Regions from separate parts of the Tatumella citrea genome, predicted to be linked through region 4. Evidence: predicted binding sites of a transcription regulator. Region 4 holds the regulator's gene; each other region holds the start of a gene.

Evidence for each region. Region 4 encodes Fur, which represses iron uptake genes when iron is present. Its sites were predicted from a motif close to ATAATAATGAGAACNACTATCAA; they were not measured.
Region 1: a site for Fur is predicted at 1,461-1,483, ahead of ftnA (non-heme ferritin). Genes of this name have one in related genera too.
Region 2: a site for Fur is predicted at 2,373-2,395, ahead of exbB (tol-pal system-associated acyl-CoA thioesterase). Genes of this name have one in related genera too.
Region 3: a site for Fur is predicted at 2,151-2,173, ahead of efeU (iron uptake transporter permease EfeU). Genes of this name have one in related genera too.

What each region holds. Positions count from the first base shown of each region.
Region 1 covers NZ_CP015579.1:723,332-727,550, reverse strand. The annotation lists gene prfC (peptide chain release factor 3) at 1-1,108, opposite strand, end outside; gene ftnA (non-heme ferritin) at 1,628-2,131, shown strand; gene A7K98_RS03480 (lysophospholipid acyltransferase family protein) at 2,171-3,925, opposite strand; gene A7K98_RS03475 (proteasome-type protease) at 4,027-4,219, opposite strand, start outside.
Region 2 covers NZ_CP015579.1:710,104-714,322, reverse strand. The annotation lists gene tcuC (MFS transporter) at 1-910, opposite strand, end outside; gene exbD (TonB system transport protein ExbD) at 1,127-1,561, opposite strand; gene exbB (tol-pal system-associated acyl-CoA thioesterase) at 1,567-2,304, opposite strand; gene metC (cystathionine beta-lyase) at 2,580-3,788, shown strand; gene A7K98_RS03415 (DedA family protein) at 3,896-4,219, shown strand, end outside.
Region 3 covers NZ_CP015579.1:762,940-767,158, forward strand. The annotation lists gene efeO (iron uptake system protein EfeO) at 1-541, opposite strand, end outside; gene efeU (iron uptake transporter permease EfeU) at 553-2,124, opposite strand; gene A7K98_RS03645 (serine hydrolase domain-containing protein) at 2,408-3,565, shown strand; gene amyA (alpha-amylase) at 3,791-4,219, shown strand, end outside.
Region 4 covers NZ_CP015579.1:1,289,664-1,293,882, forward strand. The annotation lists gene A7K98_RS06180 (family 20 glycosylhydrolase) at 1-2,408, shown strand, start outside; gene fur (ferric iron uptake transcriptional regulator) at 2,544-2,990, opposite strand; gene fldA (flavodoxin FldA) at 3,323-3,853, opposite strand; gene ybfE (LexA regulated protein) at 3,987-4,219, opposite strand, start outside.

The sequences.
Region 1 (4,219 bases), 570 kb from region 4:
GGTTGTGCAGACCAATAATATCACCAGGGTATGCTTCTTCGACATGTGCACGGTCGCCGGCCATAAAGGTCAGAGCATCAGAGATAACCACATCTTTACCGGTGCGCACCTGGTACATCTTCATGCCTTTTTCATACTTTCCAGATACTACGCGCAGGAAAGCCACACGGTCGCGGTGTTTCGGGTCCATATTGGCCTGAATTTTAAACACAAATCCGGTAAATTTATCATCGGCCGCGACAACTTCACGGGTGTCGGTACGACGTGGCATCGGGGCCGGAGCCCAGCTGACCAGCCCATCCAGCATATGGTCGACACCAAAGTTACCCAACGCTGTACCAAAGAATACCGGGGTCAGTTGGCCCTGCAGGAACGCCTCCTGATCAAATTCATGCGATGCTCCCTGAACCAGCTCCAGCTCTTCACGCAACTGAGTAGCCAGTTCGTCACCAATGGCTTCATCCAGCTGTGGGTTGTTCAGCCCCTTCACCGTACGAACTTCCTGGATGGTATGTCCTTTCCCGCTCTGATAAAGATAGATTTCATCTTTATACAGATGATATACCCCTTTAAACAGTTTCCCGCAGCCGATAGGCCAGGTAATCGGAGCACAGGCGATTTTCAGTTCATTTTCAACTTCGTCCATGACTTCCATAGGATCACGGATATCACGGTCGAGTTTATTCATAAAAGTCAGGATCGGCGTATCACGTAACCGGGTGACTTCCATCAGTTTACGGGTCCGGTCTTCGACCCCTTTCGCCGCATCAATCACCATCAGGCAGCAGTCCACCGCCGTCAGGGTACGGTAGGTATCTTCCGAGAAGTCTTCGTGCCCCGGGGTATCCAGCAGGTTGACCAGTTTGTCGCGGTACGGGAACTGCATCACAGAGGTGGTAATCGAGATCCCACGCTGTTTCTCCATCTCCATCCAGTCTGACTTAGCATGCTGACTGGACCCACGGCCTTTCACTGTCCCGGCCGTCTGAATGGCCTGTCCGAATAATAAAACTTTTTCTGTAATTGTGGTTTTACCCGCATCCGGATGCGAAATAATCGCAAATGTGCGGCGACGAGCCACTTCGTCTAAAAAGGGTGCTGTAGCCATTAACAGGTTCTTCACTGTTGGCGGAAACGCATTGCAGAAGTGCATTTCCGGAAAATCACGCAGGCCGGGAAAAATTTTACCGGCGTTTATCACGAAGTTAACTGAGCGGTCATCACCGGCATCAGTCAATACCCCGGACTTGTTCCGGAGGGCCGGTGGTCCGCATTTCTGCCCGTCACCGCTCTCCGCGGGGCATATGTTACATGAAACCGGGCGTTTACGGTATGTCAGCCCGCAGGGTTTATTGTCGCCGGTCGTTGAATTTAGCACCATTTTTTGCCGAAAAACTCTGCGGCTGATTGATTTGTAGCGATCCTGTTGCGAGGGTAGTTATCGGGAAGTGTTAAAAAAGATAACAATGAGAAATACTTTCATTACGTATTCCAAATAATTCGTATTAATAACCATATGAAAAATAAAGAAAAAAATAAACACACCCTCTTCACAAGAAGACCTGAGTGATGCATAATTGTTCACCATAAAGTTACAAATTCTAATCTCTGTTAAAAGGTCACAGCTATGCTTACCCCTGATATGATTTCTCGTCTGAATGATCAGTTGAATCTGGAATTCTATTCCGCCAATTTATATCTGCAAATGAGCGCCTGGTGTGCGGATAAAGGTTATGAGGGAGCTGCTTCATTCCTGAAAACTCACTCCCGTGAAGAAATGGACCATATGCAGCGTCTGTTTGATTACCTGAGTGATACCGGTGCATTACCTGTGCTGGGCAGCATTGATGCCCCACCGGTTACCTTTGAATCTCTGTCTGATGTGTTTACCCGTACTTATCAACACGAGCAGTTGATCACCAGCAAAATCAATGAACTGGCTCATGCTGCAATGACTACTCAGGACTACTCTACCTTCAACTTCCTGCAATGGTACGTTGCTGAGCAGCATGAAGAAGAGAAGACCTTTAAAAATGTTCTGGATAAACTGGGTATGCTGGAAAACAGCTCTAATGGAGCGTTCCTGCTGGATAAAGACCTGGGTCGCATGAACAGCACCACTCACAGCTAATCTGTGCGAATTTGCTAAAGCAGGGGCCAGCCCCCTGCTTTATTCTGCTGTTTCCGCTACTGTCTTCTGTTCTGCCCCATCCACGCCATCCTGCCGGGTAAATACCCCGACATAACGCTGATATCTCAGCGGCTTAATCAGCGATAAATCCACCAACACCAGACCGTCAACACAATTATTGAAATCCGGGTCACTACCGAAATCAATAAACTGCACCCCGCCAGGCTCACAAAGCTCTGAATACTGTTTATATAATGGCGGAATTGCACATCCCATATTCGCCAGCAGACGCTTCAGTCGCCGTAAATCCTGCTGATAATCATCGCCACTGAACTGAGCAAGCACTTCGGGCAATGACGCAGGGTAAGGACGGCGTGAAGTGGCAAGCTCCGCAGCCGGAGGAAAATAGAGCCGGTAAAAAGCCACCAGCAAATCGCGTGCCGCCAACGGAAGACCGCCAGAGATTGATACCGGACCGAACAGATAGCGAATATGTGGATAACGGGCCAGAAACGCACCAATGCCCATCCACAGGTACTCTAACCCGCGACTCCCCCAGTAAGCAGGCTGAACGAAACTGCGCCCCAGTTCAATGCCCTGCGCCAGTACCGGCAGCATCCCCGGATCATATTCAAACAGGCTCTGGCTGTAGATCCCCCGGATTTCTTCCCCGGTGAGTTGTGATGCAGTAGGTAACAGACGATAGGCACCGACAATCTCCAGTGCATCATCATCCCACAACATCAGATGGAAGTAGTCATCATCATAGCGGTCCAGATCACGCCGCCGGCCACTGCCTTCCCCGACAGCACGAAAGGCTATTTCCCGTAAACGACCAATTTCCCGCAGTACCGGTACATAGCTTTCCTTGCCCCGTTGCCAGAGAAAAATATATTTGCCGTCTGGCAGCCTGCCCAACAGTTCACTGCTGAACAGCTGTTTACGTACCGCCCCTCTGTCTTCAGGCCGGGCAATCGCATTTTCGGTCTGAAATAGTCCGGGACGGCCACGGGCAATCCGGTAAAGATGCTTACGTAACCGCGCGGCCACTTCTTTGGCAGGAGTATGTCCATCGTGCCAGTTGCTAAACGGAATACGCGCCCCTACCTGCATTTTTACGGTAGTGCCACGACAACGGAACATCTCCCTGACCAGCATAAGCAGAGCCGCTGACGGGCAGAGTTTGGCGGTCAGATAAAAAGGCAGACTGTTTTTACCGGCGACAAATACCGGCAGTACCGGTGCGCGGCTTTTAGCGGCAAGGCGGACAAAGCTGTGATGCCAGCGGCCATCTTTAATTCCCTTGCTGCTTAACCGGGAAACCTCCCCGGCAGGAAAAATGATAACCACGCCCTGATTAGCCAGTTGTTGCCGGATACCGGATAACTGTTCGCGACCAGTTTTCTGGCCCATATTATCCACCGGCAGCAGAACAGGATGCAGGCTGGTCAGGCTCATCAGTAAACGGTTAGCCACGATTTTCACATCGCGTCTGACCTGAGCGACAGCATGCAATAATGCCAGACCATCTAACGCACCTAGCGGATGGTTAGCTACCAGTACCAGCGGGCCACTGACCGGGATTTGTTCCAGCTCGCGGGCGGTGAGTTCACAGCGGACATCCAGATATTCCAGAATCTGTTCAACCATTTCCAGGCCGTGCAGATGAGGATATTCGGCGGCAAACCGGATAAATTCCTGTTCGCGCATCGCCCGGCGTAAAAAACGTTTTTGCCATTCAGAGGCATTGAATTCAGGCCAATAGTCCTGCAACAGATGATCGACGGTAAACACCGGGGTTCCCCCTGAGACAGATAGAATAAGGCACTGAAGCACATTACTTTTCGGGGATGACAGAGTGATGACAGCGGTACGCTGTCATCACAGAGAGAGGATTATAATTCGAGCGGTGGCAGACGGGTAAAGACACTCAGCAAGCCTTTGCTCCATAGCTGCCGGATTTGTGAGAAATAGGGATGCTGATCCGTCAGATGATACTGTTCTGCATCACTGTAACTATCAGTACGGTAAATCATCACATCCAGCGGCAAGCCTACTGAAATATTACTGGCCAGTGTGGAATCCATC
Region 2 (4,219 bases), 580 kb from region 4:
CAATCCGGTCAGACAACGATCCCATCACCGGCAGCCAGAATAAATTCGATACACCGACAAATAGCGTCACCATAAAACTCTGGTGGTCCGTCATCATCAGCACTGTCTTACCAAAGGTCGGGGTAAAGGCCGTAATCATATAGAACATGACGGTGGTGGTAACCACCATCAGCATCCCGGCGAGAACCAGTGCCCAGTTGCTGGCCACTGAACGCATAATTTCTGTCATGCCGGGACGATGTTTACGCTGCTGAAAACTCTCTGTCTCTTCCAGCATACGGCGGATATAAAACAGGAAGGGAACAATCAGGCAGCCGATAATAAACGGAATACGCCAACCCCAGTCTGTCACCTGACCTTTGTCCAGCCAGTGATTCAGCATTAACCCCAGTAACGCAGCAAAGATAACCGATAATTGCTGACTCCCCGACTGCCAGCTGACATAGAAGCCTTTGCGCCCTTTCGGCGCGATTTCAGACAGGTAAACGGAAACCCCACCCAGTTCAACCCCGGCGGAGAATCCCTGCAATAAACGACCTACGAGGATAATTAACGGAGCCGCCGCGCCAATCGTCTGATAACCCGGGGTCAGAGCAATAGTCAGAGTACCAATAGCCATCAGTCCCAGGGTCAGCAGTAACCCTTTACGGCGACCATGATGGTCAATATAAGCACCGAGGATAATGGCCCCCAGAGGGCGCATCAGGAAACCGGCACCAAAGGTCATCAGTGTCAGCATCAACGATGAATAAGGGTCATTGCCCGGGAAGAAGGTTTTTGAAATGGCGGTGGCATAGTAGCCAAACACCATAAAGTCGTACATTTCAAGAAAGTTTCCGCTGGTCACACGGAAAATAGATTTAGCTCCGCTGGTTTTAGCCGCCGGAGAAGATGTACCCGAATTATTCATTGCTCAGCCCTGCCGTTATAGTTTTAGTCTGCACTGTTTATTTACCCCGGTTACCAGCAGAAAGATGTGACGACAGTCATCTTTATGATTTACAGAAACATACAATTTGGTAACAAAACAACAACCGGCAGATTGTAAACATCAGACTATTTCTAAACGGTGGCAAAAAAAAACCTCCCGAAAGGGAGGTTCATTTAGTTCGGACTGGTACAGGAATTAGTTGCCCGCGGTAGTTCCGGCGGTTTCCAGCCCCATCAGTCCAATCTTCAGATAGCCTGCGGCACGCAATTGATCCATCACACTCATCAGCGTGGCATAGTCCACATCTTTATCCGCCTGGAAGAAGATGGTGCTTTCTTTGTTGCCACTGGTCAGTGAATCAATGGCCGAAACCAGCTGTTCTTTTGAGACTTCATTGTTGCCGACATACAGTTGTTTGTCCGCTTTAATACTCAGATAGACCGGTTTATCCGGACGAGGCTGAGGAACGCTGGTTGAAGCCGGAAGATTAACTTTGACATCTACGGTGGCCAGAGGCGCTGCAACCATAAAAATGATTAACAGCACTAACATAACGTCGATAAACGGCGTTACGTTAATTTCACTCATTTCCCCATCGCTTTCTAAATCATCTTTCAGATGCATCGCCATAACAATTAACTCACCCGCAGTTTATGTGCGGAAGCCCGCAGATCTACCGGCTCATGGCTCTGCCCTAAATCCAGATCACGGCTCTGCAGCAATAATACCTGAGCGGCAGTATCACTTAATGAAGCTTTATAACCAGCAATCATCCGTGCAAATACGTTATAAATCACTACCGCAGGAATTGCTGCAACCAGACCTACCGCAGTAGCAAGCAGCGCTTCGGCAATCCCCGGAGCCACGACTGCCAGGTTAGTGGTCTGACTTTGAGCAATCCCGATAAAGCTGTTCATGATGCCCCATACGGTACCGAACAGACCGATAAACGGTGCGACAGAACCGATGGTTGCCAGGAAGCCATTACCCCGTGATGCATAACGACCGACGGCTGCGACTCTTCGCTCCAGACGGAAACCGGTACGATCTTTGATACCGTCACTGTCTTCTGCGCCGGCAGAAAGCTGACGTTCATCCTGAGCTTCTGCAATCAGACTGCGACTGTGACTGTTGGCAGCGAATTTGCTGGCAACATCGACGGCCTGCTGTAATGTACGCACTTCTTTCAGGGCTTTCTGTTCTGATTTAAGGCGCCGTTTGGCCGAACTCAGTTCTGTAAACTTGCCGAAGAAGATTGCCCAGGTAACCACAGAGGCGAGCAACAAGCCTATCATTACTACTTTTACAACAATATCAGCATGATGATACATGCCCAGAACGGACAGATCCGTTTGCATCAAATTATTGGTCACCACTTGTACTACCCCATCTCAACGGTTAATTTCTTGCAATCACGCGATGATACCAAAACACAGCTTAATTGATAGTAGTTATCATTAGTATTTACAAATTCTTCCAATATTCGTGGCTGACATCTGTGACGTTTTGTGGTTACGCCGGACAGCTGAACAGCAGTAATCCGTTACTCTCCGTGTTATCCGGCCCGCGATTTTTCTTTGATACTCTGGCCTGAGCAACATTTCATGTTAAGTTGTAGTAAAGGTATTTACAGGCAGAGCAGGAATCAATGACAGACAAAAAAACAGATAAAAAACTGGAAACCACACTGGTCAGTGCCGGCCGGCAGAAACGTTATACTGCCGGCGCAGTTAACAGCGTTATTCAGCGTGCATCTTCTCTGGTCTTCGACACCGTTGCTGATAAAAAACGTGCCGCCGCAGGGCGCACCCGTGGAGAGTTGTTTTACGGGCGCCGCGGGACTCTGACCCACTTTTCATTGCAGGATGCGATGACAGAACTGGAAAATGGTGCTGGTTGTGCCCTTTACCCTTGCGGAGCCGCCGCAGTCACCAATGCTATTCTGGCGTTTGTTGAAAGCGGCGATCATGTACTGATGAGTGGTTCGGTCTATGAACCCACCCGCGATTTCTGCAATGTGATCCTGCGTAAACTGAACGTAGCTACCACTTTCTTCCCTCACATCAGCGGAGCGGAGATTATTCAGTGGCTGAAGCCGGAAACACGGGTGGTATTTCTTGAATCCCCGGCCTCCATCACTATGGAGGTTCAGGATATTCCCGCCATTGTCGCCGCCATTCGCCAGGCTGCCCCGAATGCCATCATTATGATGGACAATACCTGGGCGGCAGGAGTGCTGTTTAACGCACTCGATTTCGGAATTGATATTTCTATCCAGGCTGGCACTAAGTACCTGATAGGACATTCCGATGCGATGATCGGTACCGCAGTCGCCAATCAGCGCTGCTGGGACACCCTGCGCGAAAACTCTTACCTGATGGGTCAGATGGTTGATGCAGATACCGCCTATATGACTTCACGCGGCCTGCGTACCCTGGGGGTAAGATTACGTCAGCATGAAGAGAGCAGCATTCAGGTTGCTGAATGGCTTGCGGAGCGGGAAGAGGTCTGGCGGGTCAATCATCCGGCACTGCCACAGTCTCCCGGTCATGAGTTCTGGAAGCGTGATTTTTCCGGCAGCAGCGGTTTATTTTCGTTTATTCTGCGTCGCGAACTGTCACGTGAAGCACTGGCTGACTTCCTGGATAACTTCCAACATTTCAGCATGGCTTATTCCTGGGGCGGCTTTGAATCTCTGATCCTCGCCAATCAGCCTGATGAAATTGCCGCTATCCGACCGGATCAGGAGCCTCACTTACCGGGGACACTGATAAGGCTGCATATCGGGCTGGAAAACGTGGATGATTTAATCGCTGATCTGGCCGCAGGTTTCGACCGGCTGGCTCGTTATGCCTGACAACGCATCCGGCCATTGTGGCCGGAAATTTATTACAGGGATTTGTCGTTGTATGACGGATGCCCGCAGTATGAAACCCTGACACGGGTCAGGTTACGGGAAGAAAAATGAGTGCTTTACACGAGATAATCCATGCCCTGTGGCATCAGGATTTCGCCGTTCTGGCGGATCCGCATGTTATCTGGATTGTCTACGCGGTGATGTTTTGCATGCTGTTTCTGGAAAACGGGTTACTGCCCGCGGCTTTTTTGCCGGGTGACAGTTTACTGCTGCTGGCAGGAGCCATGATTGCTAAAGGGGTGATGGGATTTCTTCCGACGGTTGTAATCCTTACCTGTGCTGCCAGCCTGGGATTCTGGATGGGATATCTGCAGGGGCGGTGGCTGGGAAATACCCGGCTGGTGCAGGGCTGGCTGAAACACCTGCCCGCT
Region 3 (4,219 bases), 530 kb from region 4:
CACCAGCATCAATATCGGCTTTCAGCTGATCAACCGCCACTACCATCGCGTCTACCACACCGTTTACATAGGCAGAATAACCCACAGTACCTTGCTTCAGCAGTTCAGCAGTACTACCGGTGGCTTTAGCTGCACTTTTACCGGTGACGGTAAAGTTAATCAGTTCCTGCTTAGCACCAGGACAGTAAATCTGATATTTGCCGCCATCCAGTGTCAGAGTGAACTTAGCCGCAGGCAGCCCCGGAGCCAGGTTTTCTTTTTCACCAAGAATACGGTTGTCACTCAGTAATTCGAGTTCAGTGATTGCAGTAGCCGTTTTGTTGACTACGGTGAAAGTCACCGGACCAGCCTTGGCACTGCTGTGGTCAACGATACATGTTCCGCCTTCTGCGCCGGTTAAGGTGACATTCACCTGAGATACACCATTGCTCACCGGAGCTGCACCACCGGCTGCCATTGCATCAACCGAGACCAGTAACAGTGCCGAAACGATTGCTGAACTCAGAACAGAGGGTTTCTTAATAAAAGCAGATTTGAGCATGAATAGTTCCTTTATTTGTTTTCAGGAGAAACAGAACGATAACCAGCATCAGATGCCTGACGGGAATCGTCCCGGCGGCGCAATGCCAGAATGAGTAAAATAATGGCCAGCAAACCTAACAGTAGCGGCAACTGAATAGCCCAGAAGGTATGACGCAACTGTGCCTGAACTACATTTTGCATGGCGTCATCGACCTGAGATTGCCAGCTGTCATCCAGCTGCCAGTCACAACCGACCTGCGGCATTGGGCTGCGGGCAGTATAGGTGCGTGGAGACAATAAACCGCCACCGGAAAGGGTCATCAGCGTGGTGGTGTGAGCGGCTGCACTGTAGAGCGCCTGGCCTGCCGTTTCAGCATCCACCGAGCAGTTGACCTGCCAGCTAACGTTATACGGGCCGGGGTGCTGCGCCGGACTTAACCCAACCGGAATGCGATTACCGTACAGTGCCAGGACCTGATCGACGGTCAGCGTTGCGGGCAGACCACTCACTTCCGGCTGACGGGTAATATTCCATTGCTGCAATACGACACCTCGCTGCTCTGAGCTTTTTTGCTGGCCGTCGGCAAGCTCATAGCTAAGTTGCTTCTGTTGAGCGGTGGTAATCTGTAACTGGTAGCCCCCGGCAGATTGTTTCTGCACAGTAGCCGTTCCACCACCTTGCAGAGGGGCTGTGGCAGGAAGTTGCAGGGTCGCGCGGGGATAACCACTGAATAGCGCCAGTGCAGCCAGTGCCAGTACCGCGGCCGAACCAAACAGTAACTGGCGGCTGCGGGTGGCTGAAGGTCGTAAATGACGTGGCCAGTAGACCAGAATACCTACCAGCACGATGTAGATACCCCAGCCACATAGTTCCAGTAACCGGGGATCGGTTGGAATACCCAGAACACCAGTGATCAGTGCTGAACGTACTGATCCGGGAGGGATGGCCCAACTGAGATTAGCAACCCGTTGCTGACCAATATTCAGCCAGCCAGCTTCATGACCGCTACGCAGAGCGCTGATAATCAACCCGGCGGCAACCAGAATCAGGAACATGCCGGTATAGCGAAAGAAACGACCCAGGTTGAGTTTGACACCACCGATATAGATACCCCAGCCAATGACGACAGCCAGGATCAACCCAAGAACAGCACCTGCCACCGCCCAGACGGCAGACTGAGCAACTGAGAAGGTCGCCAGCAAAAAGACGCTGGTTTCAAAGCCTTCTTTAAGGACAGCCAGAAAAGCCATGCTGGCCAGCGCCATGGCACTGGATTGTCGGATGGCAACGGCGGCTTCGCTTTCCAGTTGGCGCTTAATTTCATGGGCGTGGTTGTTCATCCACATCACCATTCCGGTTACAAAAAATACAGCCACCAGACCAATCACGGTTTCCATCGCTTCCTGGCTGGCCTGAGGCAGAGCACGTTCGGTCAGGCTGAGGCCAACACCGACCAGTAATGAAAGGAAAACGGCCAGCACGACTCCTGCCCACATGGCACCCAGACTTTTCCCGTTTTTACGTAAAAACGCGGCAATAATGCCGACGATCAGAGCAGCTTCGAGCCCCTCACGCAGTGCGATAACAAAAGTTGCTAACACCAGAATTCCCCGTCACTTAATCCTAAATGATAATTACAATTAATATCATTTTCATGAGTATATGAAATATCCCGAATAGCGCTGAAAGTAAACCGGTAGGGGTTGAAACATTGTGTAATAAATTGTTATTTGGCACGAAATGTGAGGTATAAATTATTTAATTCTTAATAAAACCTTAAGTACTGAGTTTTATATTCGAAAAACAACGGATAATTTATGAAATTCGGATTACTGGTCGCTCAGTGCCAGATATGCCGTCTGTATCCCCATTAAGGCATCTGTGATGAATGATGAAAACCTGATCCATGGCAGTGTTGCTGCCGGTTTTGAAGCAGTAAAAAGCACCTTTGCTGAAGTTGTGGCAGCCGAAAATGGGCAGTTAAGTGCTCAGCTGGCAGCCTACCACCACGGAAAGCTGGTGGTTGATTTATGGAGCGGGCCGGAAACCACGGCTGATGCATTGTTTGATACTTATTCTGCCAGTAAAGGTGCCGGAGCTTTAGTCGTGGCGCTGTTGCTACAGGACGGGCTGCTCAGCCTGGATGAAAAAGTCAGTTATTACTGGCCCGAATTTGCAGCAAAGGGTAAAGAAAATATCACCCTGCGTCAGCTGATGAGTCATCAGGCGGGTTTGCCTGGTGCTGACTACGGCTTCACTGCCGATGAGCTGACCGATGACCGGCGAGTGGCTGAACAGCTGGCCAGACAACGTCCTTACTGGAACCCGGGCTCTGCTTTTGGCTATCACGCGTTGGTGTTTGGAGCTCTGCTGAACGAAGTGGTCTGCCGTGTCACCGGCCGAACTGTTCAGCAGCATTTTTCTGAACGGGTGCAGCAGGCTTACGACGTGGATTTTTTCCTGGGGATGCCAGAGGCCCTGGACTCGCGTTATCAGCCAACTTTAGCGGGTGATCTTACCCCTGAGAAACTGGCGGAGTTGCTGGCTAATGCTCCTGCAGCTGACAGCATTGCTGGCATTGCGTTTAACCGCCATCATCCCGACAACCCGCCGCTCTGGGCACTGGTCAACTCCCTGAAGGCCAGACGTTCGGGGACGATATCTTTCGGCGGTGTAGCTTCTGCCCGTGGTCTGGCAAAAATGTATGCTGTGGCAGCCAGTCAGGTTGAAAATAAACCACCACTGCTGACAGCAGAGACACTGTCGCAGGTCACACAGATTCAGTCACGAGGCGAGGATCTGGTACTGAAAAACTTCAAAGCGTTTTCCGTCGGTTTTCATGCCAGCGCTGAATATTATCCTTCGCTCGGTCAGGGCGCATTTGGTCACAGCGGGGCTGGCGGACAGCAGGCATTCGCTGATCCCCGCCACGGCCTCAGTTACGGCTATACACGTCGTCAGTATCCGTCACCGTTCAGAACCGTTTCAGAAAATGACCAACTGATCAGTGCTCTGTCTCGTTCTGCTGCTGTATTGCGCTAAATCGTCAGCACGGGGTGTACTGTCTGTGGCCGGGAAAAGTGGCCACGGCATTATCGCCCTGTTTCTTCACTTTTGCCCTGTTCGCAGACTACGTCAGTGAGGGAATGCGCTGAACAGTCTTTATCTTTTGGTGGATGTTTTTTACACAATTCTCTGAGCTCCGCTGCTACTTTTTTCCATCCTGCACCATACTTCATCCACCGGTCTTGTTATGGGAAAACGACTATGCAGAATCCTACGCTGTTTCAGTTTTTTCACTGGTATTACCCGGACGGAGGCAAACTCTGGCCGGAAGCTGCCGAAAAAGCCGCATGGCTGTCAGAAATTGGTATCACAGGTGTCTGGCTGCCACCGGCCTGCAAAGGTGATTCCGGCGGAAGCTCAGTGGGTTACGATATCTATGATCTGTTTGATCTTGGCGAATTTGATCAAAAAGGAACCCGTGCGACCAAGTACGGAGATAAAGAAGGGTTACTGGCAGCGATAAATGCTCTGCAACAGAATAAGATCAGCGTGATCATTGATGTGGTACTTAATCACAAGATGGGCGCGGATGAAAAAGAGCAGGTCCAGGTTAATCGCGTGAATATGGATGATCGTGATGATATCAGTGACGAAGTCATTGATGCTGAAGCCTGGACCCGTTTTACCTTT
Region 4 (4,219 bases):
CGGCCGGGCAGGCAGTCGTATTGCCGCTGATTAATGAATACTGGCAGGTGTCACAGAGTGATGTATTACCTCGCTGGTATGTCACCTCGGGCAGCGGTACACCAAAAGTTATTGCGGCCACTGCGACTTCTTCGCTCACGGAAATGGCTGAAGTACCCTTTAGTCAGTGGCGGCGGGCAACATCTGATGTCAATGTCCTGATGACCGCCGGGAATCGTTATCAGAAAAACCAGCACACACGCTGGCTGGATCCCGAAGAATTGCGTGGTCAAATTATTCCTACACCGCTGCAGGTGGTATTAAGTGAAAAAGATATTAATCTGAAACAAGGAGTTAAGGAAGATCTGACAGCGCTACCTGCAGAGACTGCTCTCATGGTGAATCAGGCACTGAAATCTGCCGGTATCACTTCCGGGCAAGGTTATCCGTTAGAGACAAAAATTGAACCATCAGAATTTCAGGGGCAAAAAATAAAACAAGGAGCCTACCGGCTGGCAATTTCCCTGGAAAAAATCCTGGTCACCGGATATGACGAACAGGGTGTGTTTTATGGCCTGCAATCATTATTGCAACTGATTCCGTTGCAGGGCGAACCACTAATTCCTGTAATGACAATCTATGATGCACCTCGTTTTGCTTACCGCGGAATCTTCATTGATGTTGCCAGAAACTTTCATTCTAAAGCCGCTATTCTGCGTACCCTGGATCAGATGGCGGCATACAAGCTCAATGTCCTGCATTTGCATCTCAGTGATGATGAAGGATGGCGAATTGAGATACCGGGGTTACCCGGGCTCACTCAGGTTGGAGGGCAACGTTGCCATGACCTGAGCGAAACCCACTGTCTGCTACCCCAGTTGGGTTCCGGTCCGGACAACACGACCTCCGGCAGCGGCTATTTCACTCGTCAGGACTATATCGATATAGTGAAGTATGCGGCTGTCAGACAGATTCTTATCATGCCGGAAATTGATATACCTGCGCATGCCAGAGCAGCGGTCATTTCAATGGAGGCGAGATATAAAAAACTGATGTCGGAAGGCAGACCATTACAGGCAATGGAGTATCGCTTACAGGATGAGGGTGATAATTCTCAGGTCACCACCGTGCAGTTTTATGACAGGACCAGTTTTGTGAATCCTTGCCTGCCTTCAACCTTACGCTTCACTGAGAAGGTGATGTCGGAAATTATTCAAATGCATCGGGAGGCCGGGCAACCCCTGACCCGCTGGCATTTTGGCGGAGATGAAGCCAAAAATATCTATCTGGGGGCGGGCTATACTGATGTTGCACACCCTGAAGCAGGTAAAGGTCAGCGAAACCTCAGTCGTCAGGACCAACCCTGGGCGAAATCTGCCCGATGTGCATCGTTGGTGAAAAGCGGGCAGGTGACGAGTTTAAAGGCATTGCCTGGCTGGTTTGCTTTGCAGGTCAGTGAAATAGCGCAAAAACAAGGTCTGGAAGGGATTCAGGCCTGGCAGGACGGTCTGAAAGAGAATCGTGATAACCAACAGTTCGCCACTCCGGCTAATGCCCTGAACTTCTGGGATACTCTGTACTGGGGCGGAGCTGAATCAGTAAATGACTGGGCAGATAAAGGCTATCAGGTGATAGTTTCTAACCCGGATTATCTGTATCTGGATATGCCTTATGAAGTGAACGGCGCGGAACCTGGTTATTACTGGGCGACAAGATATAGTGATGAGCAGAAAATTTTCGGTTTTACCCCGGATAATTTGCCACAGAATGCCGAAATTTCGACAGATCGTGACGGGCAGGTATTCGCCGCCACATCAGAAGGTCACTGGCCCGGGGCTTATGGAATGTCAGCACAGGTCTGGAGTGAAGTCGTCCGTTCCGATCAGGATATGGAATACCGGTTATATCCGAGGTTATTTTCTGTTGCTGAACGTGCATGGCATAAAGCTGACTGGGAACTGGATTATCAGCAGGGCAGGCGATTTGAGAAGGGCGTAACACATCATGTCGATCTGCGACGATTGAATAGTGACTGGCAGAGATTTGCGAATCTGTTGGGTCAGTCAGTGCTTGCGCGGCTTGATGCCAGCGGTATTGCATACAGAATTCCGGTGCCGGGAGCGGAAATTCGTTCGGGTTGTTTGCTGGCAAATACATCTCTGCCAGGAATCAACGTGGAATTTTCTACTAATGGAGGCCGGCAATGGTTGCGTTATAATTCGCAGCAGGTGCCGGCGGTGAATGGTGATTTACTCGTCCGATCAGTCAGTCCGGATGGGAAACGCTTTAGCCGGAATGTGCCGTTGACCATGACAGATAACGACCAATGCTGTTTTCAGCAATGCCGTACATCAGCAACCAAACGTTGGTTACTCTCGTTTAAACGTTTTTATCATCGCTGGAGTAACAGCTGGCACAGCGAAAAGTAAGCTGGCCCGGGGGACTCTTTAATACCGAAACAGATAACAAAAAACCCGCAACGAAGTGCGGGTTTATCAGGTACAGGCTGTATTGCGGGTAGAAAATAGTCCCTTCATCGCCTGAATAATCAAAACGGATTCTGATTATTTATCGTTATGCAGTGACTCATCTTCGCGGCAATCGCCTTCGGTACAATGGCCGTACAGATACAGGCTGTGGTTCGTCAGCTTAATACCAAACCGTGAAGCGATTTCACGCTGGCGTTGTTCAATCGACTCATCACTGAACTCAATCACTTTACCGCAATCGAGGCAAATTAAATGGTCATGATGCTGTTGTTGAGTCAATTCAAAAACTGACTTACCGCCTTCGAAGTTATGGCGCGTTACAATGCCCGCGTCATCAAACTGGTTAAGCACACGATATACAGTGGCCAGGCCAATTTCTTCACCCATATCAATCAGGCGTTTGTACAAGTCTTCCGCACTGACGTGGTGGCATTCTGGTTCCTGAAGCACTTCCAGAATTTTCAGTCTCGGAAGCGTCACTTTCAGACCAGCCTTCTTCAATGCGGAGTTGTTGTCAGTCATGCAGTTTGTGTCCTGTTACTTTTGAAAAATGACTTTGGCAAGAAGCCCTGAAGTTTGGTAATGACCTTATAATTTTTAGTTCATTATAGAACTGATGCACCAAAATTGAAACTACAGCCCTTAAAACACCCCGGGTGAAATGCTCACCAGGCAAGTAACTGGCAGAGAAAACAGACAGTTCGTTGCTTTCTGTCCGGTTCAGTCTGTATACACTGAACAGATGAAAGATTCGTGTCCGTGCTGAAGAAATTAATGCGGGAACTACTGGTCATCTTAGTCATTCCCGCAGGTGCCTGAAGCTAACAGTACCACAATTCTGATGAAAAACCCTATTAAGCGTCGAGGATTTCTTTCAGTTGTAGCTCTTCTGCCACCTGGTTAACCCACTGACTAACACGTTGGCTGGTTAATTCCGGCTGGCGATCTTCATCAACGGCCAGTCCCAGGAAATGACTGTCATCAGCCAGACCTTTAGAGGCTTCGAAGTGGTAACCGGCGGTTGGCCAGTGGCCGACAATAACTGCACCGTTCGGCTCAATAATGTCGCGGATTGTGCCCAGAGCGTCACAGAAATATTCCGCATAATCTTCCTGGTCACCACAACCAAACAACGCTACCAGCTTACCGTTAAAATCAATTTCTTCCAGGGTAGGAAAGAAATCATCCCAGTCACACTGTGCTTCTCCATAGTACCAGGTTGGGATACCCAGCAGCAGAATATCGAAAGCTTCCAAATCTTCTTTGGTACTTTTAGCGATGTCGTGCACTTCAGCAACGTCTTTACCCAATTGTTTTTGGATCATTTTTGCGATGTTTTCTGTGTTGCCGGTATCGCTGCCAAAAAAGATGCCTACGATTGCCATGTGGGGATAACCTCTTGAATCTTTAGTTCAGATAATTGTAATTTCAGTACAGATATGCAGATGATAGCAGACCTGAGTAGTGTGAGAAACTTGTAAACCGGCCAGTTTTGTTCCTGAGTGCGGTTGTCCCGGGCTAGCCCTGTTTTAGTTGCGCCAGAATGATTTGTTCTATGAGCTCACTTCGACTCAGGTTTTGTTCTGCCGCCAGAGAATTCAGAGCATCGACAATGTCACTGCTCATTTTAAGTTCAACCCGCTGCAATCCACGGACTTTATCTCGTTTCAGCTGATTGCGTTTATTTATCCGCAGTTGCTCATCCCGCGAAAGCAGGCTGGTTTTGGGACGTCCCGGCCGGCGTTCGTTGG